DNA from 2 places in the Cellulosimicrobium sp. BMG9.22 genome. Region 2 is predicted to be linked to the other one. Evidence: riboswitches for the same ligand, from Rfam matches in the RefSeq annotation. Region 2 holds a riboswitch; the other holds the start of a gene.
The links. Region 2 has a riboswitch for S-adenosylmethionine ahead of AC4H2H_RS04935 (aminotransferase class V-fold PLP-dependent enzyme). Riboswitches for the same ligand answer to the same signal wherever they lie in the genome.
Positions count from the first base shown of each region.

Region 1: linked by a shared signal. The riboswitch ahead of AC4H2H_RS01145 (methylenetetrahydrofolate reductase) and the one ahead of AC4H2H_RS04935 (aminotransferase class V-fold PLP-dependent enzyme) in region 2 are both predicted to bind S-adenosylmethionine.

Region 1 is NZ_JBZGBY010000001.1:252,775-258,362, reverse strand. It holds gene AC4H2H_RS01155 (hypothetical protein) at 70-321, shown strand; gene metE (5-methyltetrahydropteroyltriglutamate--homocysteine S-methyltransferase) at 448-3,054, opposite strand; gene AC4H2H_RS01145 (methylenetetrahydrofolate reductase) at 3,087-4,148, opposite strand; SAM riboswitch class I at 4,154-4,256, opposite strand; gene AC4H2H_RS01140 (hypothetical protein) at 4,580-5,251, shown strand.
Region 2 is NZ_JBZGBY010000004.1:162,339-167,926, forward strand. It holds gene AC4H2H_RS04930 (hypothetical protein) at 1-531, shown strand, start outside; SAM riboswitch class IV at 577-692, shown strand; gene AC4H2H_RS04935 (aminotransferase class V-fold PLP-dependent enzyme) at 728-2,176, shown strand; gene AC4H2H_RS04940 (GNAT family N-acetyltransferase) at 2,277-2,924, shown strand; gene AC4H2H_RS04945 (CsbD family protein) at 3,018-3,191, opposite strand; gene AC4H2H_RS04950 (GNAT family N-acetyltransferase) at 3,233-3,868, shown strand; gene AC4H2H_RS04955 (MaoC family dehydratase) at 3,971-5,122, opposite strand; gene AC4H2H_RS04960 (3-oxoacyl-ACP reductase) at 5,119-5,588, opposite strand, start outside.

The DNA.
Region 1 (5,588 bases), on a different contig from region 2:
CGTGGAACGGTCGGCCCCCTGAGCGGGACCGGCGCCCGCACCCCGTACAGCCGCAGAAGGAGAACGTCCATGACCACGAGCAGCGAGCAGGCGGCGAACAGCCCCCTCCCCACCGGGACCGAGGGTCGCGACATCCCCGGCCACGCCGGCGCGTTCGCGCGCTTCATCGTCTCGTTCGTGCTGTTCGTCGGGGGCCTCGTGCTCATGGGCGCCGGCATGTCGGGCGTCGACGGCGGCGTGTGGCTCTTCGTCGGCGGCCTCGCCGCGGCGACCCTCGCGTTCATGTGGCCCATGTCGTGGACGGGCACCACCGAGCGCTGACGAGACGACCTCGCGAGGTAGAGCTCCGGTGCGCCGAGGTAGAGGCGTGGTCACGACCACGCCTCTACCTCGCCGGACCACGCCTCTACCTCGCGCGACCAGGGCTCTACCTCGGCAGGACCCGGATCAGGACAGCGTGGCCCTGACCGCCTTCGCCGCCGTCACGAGGTGCTCGAGCGACGGCACGGTCTCCTCGTAGCGGCGGGTCTTGAGGCCGCAGTCCGGGTTGACCCAGACGACCCTCGGGTCGATCGCCTTCACCGCGAGCTCGAGCAGCTCGGTGACCTCCTCGGTGGACGGCACGCGGGGGCTGTGGATGTCGTAGACGCCCGGCCCGATCCCGCGCGCGTACCCGGCGTCGCGCAGCTCCGGCACGATCTCCATCCGGGAGCGCGCCGCCTCGACCGACGTCACGTCGGCGTCCAGGCCGTCGATCGCGCCGATGACCTCGCCGAACTCCGAGTAGCACAGGTGGGTGTGGATCTGCGTCGCCGCCTCCACGCCTGAGGTCGCGAGCCGGAACGACCCCACGGACCAGTCGAGGTATGCCGGCTGGTCAGCCTTGCGCAGGGGCAGCAGCTCGCGCAGCGCGGGCTCGTCGACCTGCACGATCCCGATGCCCGCGGCCTCCAGGTCCGCGATCTCGTCGCGCAGCGCGAGGCCGACCTGGTTCGCGGTGTCGCCGAGCGGCTGGTCGTCGCGCACGAACGACCACGCGAGGATCGTCACCGGCCCGGTGAGCATGCCCTTGACCGGCTTCTCGGTGAGCGAGGCCGTGTACGCCGACCACTCGACCGTGATCGGCTCCGGGCGCGTCACGTCGCCCCACAGGATCGGCGGGCGCACGCAGCGCGACCCGTACGACTGCACCCAGCCGTTCGCGGTGACGGCGAACCCGTCGAGGTGCTCCGCGAAGTACTGCACCATGTCGTTGCGCTCCGGCTCGCCGTGCACGAGCACGTCGAGGCCCAGCTCCTCCTGGAGCGCGACGACGCGCGCGATCTCCTCGCGCATCGCGGCCGTGTAGTCCGCGTCCGAGAGCTCGCCCTTGGTCCACTGCGCGCGGGCGCGGCGGATCTCCGGCGTCTGCGGGAACGAGCCGATGGTCGTGGTCGGCAGCGGCGGCAGGTTCAGGCGCTCCTGCTGGGCGGCCGCGCGCGTGGCGTAGTCGTCGCGCGCGAAGTCCGCGTCCGTCAGGGCTGCGGCGCGCTCGCGCACCGCCGGGACGACGACGCCGCTCGCCTCGGCGCGCGACGCCACCGCCGCGCGGGACGCCTCGATCTCGGTCGCGACGGCGTCGCGCCCCTCGGTGAGCGCGCGGGCGAGCGTCGCGACCTCGCCGACCTTCTGGTCCGCGAACGCGAGCCAGTCGCGCAGGCGCGGGTCGAGCGTCGTGCCCGACGCCGTGCCCGGGCGCCGACCGGACGCCTCGCCTCGCACGGGGCCGGAGGCATCGACGTGCGAGTCGCCGTGCGCGTTGTCCCTCGCCTCGTCCACCGAGCGGAACACCTCGTCGTCGACGTCGTGCGGCACGTGCAGCAACGACGTCGACGTCCCGACGGCGACCGCGCCCGCACCGAGCCCACGCACGGCGTCGACCCCGTCGAGCTTCGCGGCGAGGTCGGCGCGCCACACGTTGTGCCCGTCGATCACGCCTGCGACGAGCGTCTTCGTCGCGAGTCCGGGGATGGTCCCGTCGTCGGCGGACCCGGCCGGGACCGCGCCCTTGACGAGGTCGATCGCGATCGCCTCCACGTCGGTGGCCGCGAGGAGGGTGAGCCCATCGCGCCGGGCCGCGCCCGCGCCGTCGGACGCCGACGCCCCGGCCCGGAGCCCGCCGAACGGCGCCGCGACGAGGATCGCGGGCCGCACGTCCCCCGCCGAACCCGGGGTTGCGGCCGGGATCGCGGACGAGTCCGGCGAAGACCCCGGGTTCGGCACCGGGCGGAGGTCCGTCGCGAGGGTGCGGTACGCCGAGTCCACAGCGGCCGCGAGCTCGGCGAACGGCACGTCGACCGAGTCGGTGACGAGGATCGGCTCGTCGAGCTGGACCCACGGCGCGCCCGCCGCGGCGAGCGCGCGCAGCAGGTCGGCGTACGCGGCCACGACGTCGTCGAGGCGGTCGAGCGGCGAGTACCCGGCGGGGGCGTCGTCGGACGCCTTGGACAGCGCGAGGAACGTCACCGGCCCGACGACTACGGGCCGCGTCACGACGCCGGCCTCCTTGGCCTCGACGAACTCGCGCACGACGCGGTCGTCGACGAACCGGATCGGGGTGTCCGGGCCGATCTCGGGGACGAGGTAGTGGTAGTTGGTGTCGAACCACTTGGTCATCTCGAGCGGCGCATCATCGCCGGCGCCGCGCGCCACCGTGAAGTAGCCGGCGAGGTCGAGGCGACCGGCATCGTCCGGACCGGTGCCGAGGAGCGACGCGAACCGCGACGGCACGGCCCCGAGGGACGCTGCGACATCGAGCACCTGGTCGTAGAAGGAGAACGAGCCCGGGACCGACGCGTCGTCGGCGCCGAGGCCGAGCTCGACGAGCCGGCGCACCGTCGCGAGCCGGAGCTCGCGGGCCGTCGCCTCGAGCTCGTCGGCGCTCGTGCGCCCGGCCCAGAACGCCTCGACGGCCTTCTTGAGCTCGCGACGGCGCCCGATGCGCGGGTAGCCGAGCACGGTGCCCGCCGGGAACGGGACCGGGTTCTGGGTAGGGGAGGGTAGGGAAGTGGCCATGATCGAAACCTCTTGCTGGTCCGGAGGACCGGTCAGACGGGCGTGCCGTGCGTGGCTGCGCTCGTCGTGGGCAGGGAGGTGCCGGTGACCCACGGCCCGCTGGCCAGGTCCGGGGCGAGCGGGGCGGCGGCAGCGCTGTTGCTGCCTCCGGTCCCGCGCGACCCGCCGCCGAGGTGGACACCCTCGAGCAGGTCAAGTGCGGCGCGGTGCTTGTTGAACGTGTACACGTGCAGACCGGGCGTGCCCGCGTCGAGGACGCGTTGCGCGAGGTCGACCGTGTACGCGATCCCGTAGGCGTGCTGCGCCTCCGGGTCGGGCAGGGCGTCGAGCGCGTCCAGCAGGTGCTGGGGCGCGCGCACGCCCGTGAGCTCCTCGACGCGACGGAGCCGCGCGGGCTCCGTCGTGGGCAGCAGCCCGGCGAGGATGGGGATCGTCACGCCGGCCGCGCGGGCCTCCGCGACGAAGTCGGTGTACGACGACGCGTCGTAGAAGAGCTGCGTGATCGCGAAGCTCGCGCCGGCCTGCTGCTTCTGCCACAGGCGGCGCACCTCCTGCGTGCGCGTCGTGCCGGCGCCTGGGTTCCCGTCGGGGAAGGTCGCGACGGCGATCGTCAGCGGGCGCGTGGCGCTGCGCAGGGCGACGGCCGGGTCGGACGCGCAGCGCGACGCCTCGACCTCGCGCAGCAGCGCGACGAGCTCCGTGGACGACCGCACGCCGTCGGCCGCGGGCCGCCAGTCGGGCTGGTCGCGCGGAGGGTCGCCGCGCAGCGCGAGGAACGAGCGCACGCCCTCGTCGAGGAAGTCGGAGATGACCTCCTCGACGTCCTCGCGCGACGCCCCCACGCACGTGAGGTGCGCGATGGGCAGCACGGGCGTGCCCTGCAGGAGGCGCCCGACGACCTGGCGCGCGGTGGCCCGGTCGGTCCCGGCGGCGCCGTACGTCACGGAGATGAAGTCGGGGTGCGTCGCGACGAGCCGCCGCGCCGTCTCCCAGAACTTCGGTGCGGCCTCCGGGCGCCGCGGGGGCATGAGCTCGAACGACACCGTCGGCCGGGGACTGCCCGGGCGGTGCGCGAAGGATGCCTCTGAGACCATGCGTCACTCCATCGACCCTGGCGTTAGCACCTTTGTCCTCGGGAGGCTTCCGTCGGCGGGTTGCTGCGGTGTCGTCGAGCCAGGACTCTCGACCGCTCTGGATGGTTCACCCGATCCTACGGGCCATCCGCCATGCGGTCGAGGGCGCCCGCCAGGTGAGATGGCCTGGGCTGCGGCAGCGACGACCCCACGGACCGGTGGCTTGAGCCCACCCCGACCCCGACCGACCCGACGGTCCCGCCCACGGACGGGCCGACGTCGGACACCCCCGGCACGGACGGAACGCCGGACGCCGACGGCGGGGACGACCTGGCCGCGACGGGTGCGCAGGTCGGGACGTTGCTGGCCGTGGCCTCGCCGCGCTGATCCTCGGCGGCGTGCTGCTCACCGTCCGCCGCGCGCCGTCCCGGCTCCCGGGCTACTGTCCTGCCGTGACCGACGAGGCTGAGCAGGGCAGCGAGCAGAGCGGCACGCAGGAGACCGACACGGGCGGTCGGTCGTGGCGCGAGACGGTGACGGTGGCGCTGCTCGCCGTGACGGCGGTGCTGACGGCGTGGAGCGGCTTCGAGGCGAGCAAGTGGGGCGGCGAGATGTCGATCGCCTTCTCGCGCGCGTCGACCCAGCGCATCGAGGCGTCGACCCAGCAGACGCGCGCCGAGGCGGCGCGGGCGATCGACCTGCAGGTCTTCTCGCTCTACCTCGACGGCGTGGCGAACGGTAACGCCCAGCTCGAGAGCTTCGCGCGCGAGCGGTTCACCCCGCACTTCGAGCCGGCGTTCGAGGAGTGGCTCGCGTCGCGCCCGCTGCAGAACCCCGAGGCGGCGCCGAGCCCGTTCGCGCTCGACACGTACGTGCCCCCAGGGGAGGTGGAAGCGGTCGAGGCGGACGCACGCGCCGACGACCTCTTCGACCAGGCGCTGCGGAACAACCAGCGCGGCGACGACTACACGCTCACGACCGTGCTCTTCGCCCTCGTGCTGTTCTTCGGCGCGTTCGCGGGCAGGTTCCGCTCCGAGCGCGCGTCGTGGGGGATGGTCGGCATCGCGTGCGTCGTGCTCGTCGTCGGCATCGGGCTCCTGCTCTCCTTCCCCAAGATCATCTGACCGGGGCCCGGGCTCCCGTAGCAGTCGAGTCCCTGGTAGTGGTGTAGCGCGGTTGTCGGGCTCGTCGTCCTCGACGAGACAGTGTGCGGCCACCGCGTGATCCTTCGAGTGAACCTCTGACAGCACTGACCGAGGCTTCTCCGGACCTGATGCGATCGCTGTCGTCGTCGTGCCGACTCGGGCGGACCCGGTTCGCACCATCGCACGGCCATCGCGTCGAGAACACCAACCGTCCGCACGACCGCTTGTGTCGTGGCACCGGACTCCGCAGTGGCGGTAGGGCTCGGCGGGCGACATCTGGCTGCTGCTCTTAGCCTGGTCGTATCCGGGAGCGTTC
Region 2 (5,588 bases):
GCGCCCGACGCGGAGGACGCGCCGCATAACGTGGCCGAGGTGCACGTCGTCGGGGACGACGCCCCTCGTGGGTCGGGAGAGCGGCCGCCGGTCGTCTCGGTCCCGCCCGAGGGCGCCGTGGTCCGCCCCGACGGCCAGGCACTCGTCCCGCTCCCGCCCGGCGAACCGGAGTTCTCTGACCTGCACACGGGCGAGTCGGTCGACCTGTCCGAGCTCACCGTCGGGGGCTACGAGGGCTGGTGGAGCGGTGACGGCCACGGCGAGGAGTGTGACTCCTACGCCGACGCCCACCCCGCGGTCGTCCTCGTGAGCACGCGGACGGGCGCCGTCGTCGAGGCGTACACGGACGGCGCGCGGCTCCAGCGCCCGCCGACCACCCCGCCGGGCGACCCGGCGGAGTGGCCCGCGAACTCCGTCGTCGTGCTCGACGCGGGGACGGGCGAGGTGCTCGAGTCGTTCGAGGTCGACGAGAGCGGGTGGCGCACCGACCTGCCGTACGTGCACTGCGTCCCGCCATCCGAGACGCCCTGACCACCGGTTGACACGTCCCGTGCCGCGCGCACATCCTGGGACACAGGTCATGAGTGCCAGCGTGAAACCCCGGTTTGCTGGCCGGCAACCCTCCTCTCGCGGCGGGGTGCCCCGGGTGACGACCAGGCCGCACGCCGACCGGCGCGCGGCAAGCGCGGGGAGCACCCTCCCCGGACTGCCCTCGGAGGACCGTGCCATGACTGCTCTCGCCGACGTCTCGTGTCCGACGGACGCCGCACCGGATCGCGCCGAGGCGCCCGACCTCGCGGCGCTCGGCGACGTCCCCGCACTGCTGCCCGTCGTCGGCGCGGACACGCTCGTCCCGCTCGTCGACGGCCGCAGCGTCCCGTACGCGAACCTCGACGTCGCGGCCTCGGCGCCGGCGCTGCGCGCAGTCGCCGACCGGGTCACCGAGGTCCTGCCGCTCTACGCGAGCGTGCACCGCGGCGCGGGCTACCTGTCGCAGGTCTCGACGGCGCTCTACGAGGCCTCGCGCCGCACGGTCGGCGCTTTCGTCGGCGCGCGCGAGGACGACGTCACGGTCGTCACGCGCAACACGACCGACTCGCTCAACCTGCTCGCGGGCTGCGTGCCCGCGAACGCGGACGGGACGCCCGGTCGCGTCCTGGTCCTCGACGTCGAGCACCACGCGAACCTCCTGCCGTGGCAGCGCACGGGCGGCGCGACGGTCCTCGCGGGCGGGTCGTCCGTCGCGGAGACGCTGTCCGGCCTGCGCACCGAGCTCGCACGCTTCCCGTACGCCCTGGTCGCCGTGACCGGTGCGTCGAACGTGACTGGCGAGTCGCTGCCCGTCGCGGAGGTCGTGCGGGCCGCGCACGACGCCGGGGCGCGCGTCGTGCTCGACGGCGCCCAGCTCGTCCCGCACCGCGGGTTCTCCCTCGCGGCCTCGGGCGTCGACTACGTCGCCTTCTCCGGCCACAAGACCTACGCGCCGTTCGGGTCGGGGGCGCTCGTCGGTCGTCGGGACTGGCTCGACGCGGGCACGCCGTACCTCGCCGGGGGCGGCGCGGTGCGCCAGGTCGGCGTGACGGAGACGGTGTGGCAGACGGCGCCCGCCCGCCACGAGGCCGGGTCGCCCAACGTCGTGGGCGCGGTCGCGCTCGCGGCGGCGTGCGACGCGCTCGCGGCGCTCGACCCGGCCGAGCTCCATGTGCACGAGGCGACGCTGCGCGCGGCGCTCGTCGCCGGGCTGGAGGCGCTCCCCGGGGTGCGCGTCGTCCGCGTGTGGGACGACGCCGTCGACCCGGTGGGCGTCGTGACGTTCTCCGTCGAGGGCCACGACCCGGGCCTCGTCGCCGCGTACCTGTCAGCCGAGCACGGCATCGGCGTGCGCGACGGCCGGTTCTGCGCGCACCCGCTCCTGGCGCGTCTCGGGTACGACGCCGGCGCGATCCGCGCGTCGGTGGGTGTCGGGACGACGGGTGCGGACGTCGTCCGCCTCGTCGAGGCCGTGCGGGCCTACGTCGAGCAGGGACCGGCGACGCGGTACGAGGTCGTCGACGGCTGCTGGACCGTCGCCGACGACCCGCGTCCGGTCCCCGCCGGCTCGGGTCTCGAGGGTCTCTTCGCGACCGCCGCGGCGGGCTTCCTCGCCGACGCCGCAGGCTGTGGCCCCGCCGTCTGACAGGTCTCGGTCCTGAGTTCACCGAGCCGTCGACGAGCGTTGTCCACCACGTCGCCGAACCCTCTTGGCGGCGTCGTCCGCGTGTGCTCTGATATGCGCTGTGCTGCACGACGTCGTCCTCACGGGCCACGGATTCCGGCTGGAACCGCTCGCCCTGGAGCACGCTGAGACACTGGCCGGCCTCGTCGACGAGGCGATGTGGTCAGGCATGAGCGTCCCCATGCCCTACGGGGTCGCGGGGATGGCCGAGCTGGTCGCTGCGACGCGTTCGGCACCCGACCTGACGGGCTTCGTCGTGCGCACCCTCGGCGCCGACGGGACGCCGGGCGCGATCCTCGGCAGCACCGCCTTCCGCGACCTGTCGCTCGTGGACCGCCGGGTCGAGGTCGGCCGCACGTTCTACGCGCGCTCGACGTGGGGGAGCCTCGTCAACCTCGTGACCAAGTGGCTGCTCCTGCGGCACGCGTTCGAGACCTGGGACGTGCACCGCGTCGGGTTCCGTGTCGACACGCGCAACGAGCGCTCGCTGGGCGCCATGCGCCGGCTCGGCGCGTACGAGGAGGGCGTGATGCGCGGCCACCGCACCGCCCCCGACGGCACGCGTGCCGACTCCGTCATGTTCTCGGTCCTCGCGCCGGAGTGGCCGACCGTGGAGGTGGGACTCCTGACGCGGATCACCACGCCGCGCGTCGTGCCCGTGCTGGCCACGGCGAGCCCACCCGAGAGGATCCCGCTCGCCGCGTCGTGACCGGCCGGTCGTCCGCGGATCCGACCGCCTGCGCCCGGACACGCCGCGAGGGCCCCGCCGGAGCGGAGCCCTCGCGAACGTGTTGCGGCAGGACTACTTGTCGAACGCGTCCTTGACGTCGTCGCCCGCCTGCTTGACGTTGGCCTTCGCCTGCTCGCCCTTGCCTTCGGCTTCCAGGCCCGGGTCGTCCTTCGCCTTGCCGGCACCTTCCTTGACCTTGCCCTTCGCCTCTTCGGCAGCGTGCTCGATCTTGTCTCCGAGACCCATGGGGTCCTCCTTTCGTCCGGTCCTGCGACCGTAGGCACGGCGTGCGCGACTCGCACGCGGGGACGACGAGCGCCGTGTGGTGGGATGTCTCCGTGCTGCACGACACCACCCTCGAAGGCTTCGGCGTCCGGCTCGAACCGCTCGCCGAGCACCACGCCCCCGCACTCGACGCGATCGTCGACGACGGCATCTGGGCAGGCATGTCGAGCCCGACGCCGCGCGGCACGGAGGCGATGACGGCGTACGTCCGCGACGCGGTCGCTGCGCCGGGTCGGCTCGCGTTCGCGGTCGTCGGGTCCGGCACCGTGCCCGACGGCGCGGCCTCGGTCCGTGGCACGACGTCGCTCTACGAGTGGGTCCGGTCCCAGGGACGCGTCGAGCTCGGGTCGACCTTCTACGCGCGCGAGTGGTGGGGCGGGGTCACGAACCCGGCGTGCAAGTACCTGCTCCTGCGGCACGCGTTCGAGGAGCTCGGCGTCGCGCGCGTCGCGCTGCGGGCCGACGCGCGCAACAGTCGGTCGATCGCCGCCATCACGCGGCTCGGCGCCGTGCCCGAGGGCGTGCTCCGCAGCCACCGCGTCGCGCCCGACGGGTCGCGCCAGGACACCGCGTACTTCTCGGTCCTGGTCGACGAGTGGCCGACCGTCGCCGACGGCCTCCTGGCCCGCCTGGCCTGACGGGTCGGCTCGCCGAGAACGAGCCTGCGCGGCGTCGATCACGAGGTTGACGTCGTCGTCCGCCGGAGAACGGCGTCAACCTCGTGGTCGGCGGTGGGGTCCTCAGGCGCGCGGAGTGACCTGACCCGAGAGGTGCAGGCGGCCCTTGCCGTCCCACGCCTGGTAGGTGACGCCCGTGGCCGGGTCGCCCGCGCCGTCGGGCACGGCGGCGGGCACGTGCGCGACGGCGTCGCGCACCCCGGCCGGCGCGTCTCCCGCCGGGCGCAGCGCGACGTCGACCGTGCTCGGCAGGAGGACGGGCTTGGCGAACGACACGGTCCAGTCGTAGGTGTCGCCGCTACCCGGGCCCGCCTCGGCGAGCGCCCGGGCGGCGGTGTACATGCCGTGCGCGATGGCGCGCGGGAACCCGAACGCCTTGGCGCCGAGCGCCGACGTGTGGATGGGGTTGCGGTCGCCGGAGACCGCCGCATACACGCGACCGGTCGCCGCGCCGAGGGTCCAGCGCGCGGTGGGCAGCGGCGGGACGAACGTGTCAGACGCTGGTGACGCCGGGGCGTCCTGCGGTGCGGACACGTCCGGGAGCGAGACGCCCTTCGCCAGGTAGGTCGACACGCCGCGGTACGCGAGCGTCGTCGCCGCCAGCCCGCTGCCCGCCGACCGCTCGTCGTCCGTGCGCTCGACCGAGATCTCCGTGACCAGGTCGACCTGGACCCCGCGCCGGTGCGGGCGCGGTCCCTGGGCCCAGGCGCGCACCTCGAGGGAGTCCCCGAGCCGCACGGGGCGCAGCACGGAGACCGAGTTCGCGAGGTGCACCATGCCGAGCAGCGGCAGCGGGAAGTCGGCGCGCACCATCACGGCGGTGGCGAGGGGGAACCCGAGCACGTGCAGGTAGCCGGCGGGAAGCACCTCCGACGGCGCCTCGCCCACGAGCTCGGCGTATCGGGCGAGGTGCTCGGCGCTGCCGACGCGGCCCGGACGCGCGGCGTCCCCCGTCGGCACCCCTGCGACGCGGTACGCGACGTCCGGAAGTCTCAGGTCGTGGCGGCCGCCCCGGACCGGGAGCCGGTGGGCGGCGGCGATCCGGCCGGACGCCGCCAGCCCGCGGACGTACAGCCCGCCGAGGCCGGGGACAGCGGGCAGCGTCTCGACGCGCGCCGTCGGTGCGATCGCGTCCGCCGAGGTAGAGCCATGGTCTGCCGAGGTAGAGCCCTGGTCCGCCGAGGTAGAGCCCTGGTCCGGCACGGTCCCGGTCACCGGCCCACCAGGCTCTGCCCGCACACGCGCAGCACCTGGCCGGTGACCCCCGACGCCGCGGGCGAGGCGAGGAACGCGATCGCCTCGGCCACGTCGACGGGCTGACCGCCCTGCTGCAGTGATGCCACCCGCCGCGCCACCTCGCGCTGCACGAACGGGATCGACGCCGTCATGTCCGTCTCGATGAACCCGGGCGCGACGGCGTTCGCCGTGCCGCCCGGGCCGCCGGACTCCGCGAGCAGGCGCGCGAACGCGCGCGTGTGGCCGATGACGCCCGCCTTCGAGAACGCGTAGTTCGCCTGGCCGCGGTTGCCCGCGATCCCGCTCGTCGATGCGAGCGACACGATCCGGGGCTCGGAGGAGAAGCCGTTCGCGCCGAGCAGGTACTCCGTGATGCGGAGCTGCGCGGCGAGGTTCACGGCGATCACCGCGTCCCACTTGTCCGCCGACATGTTCGCGAGCAGCT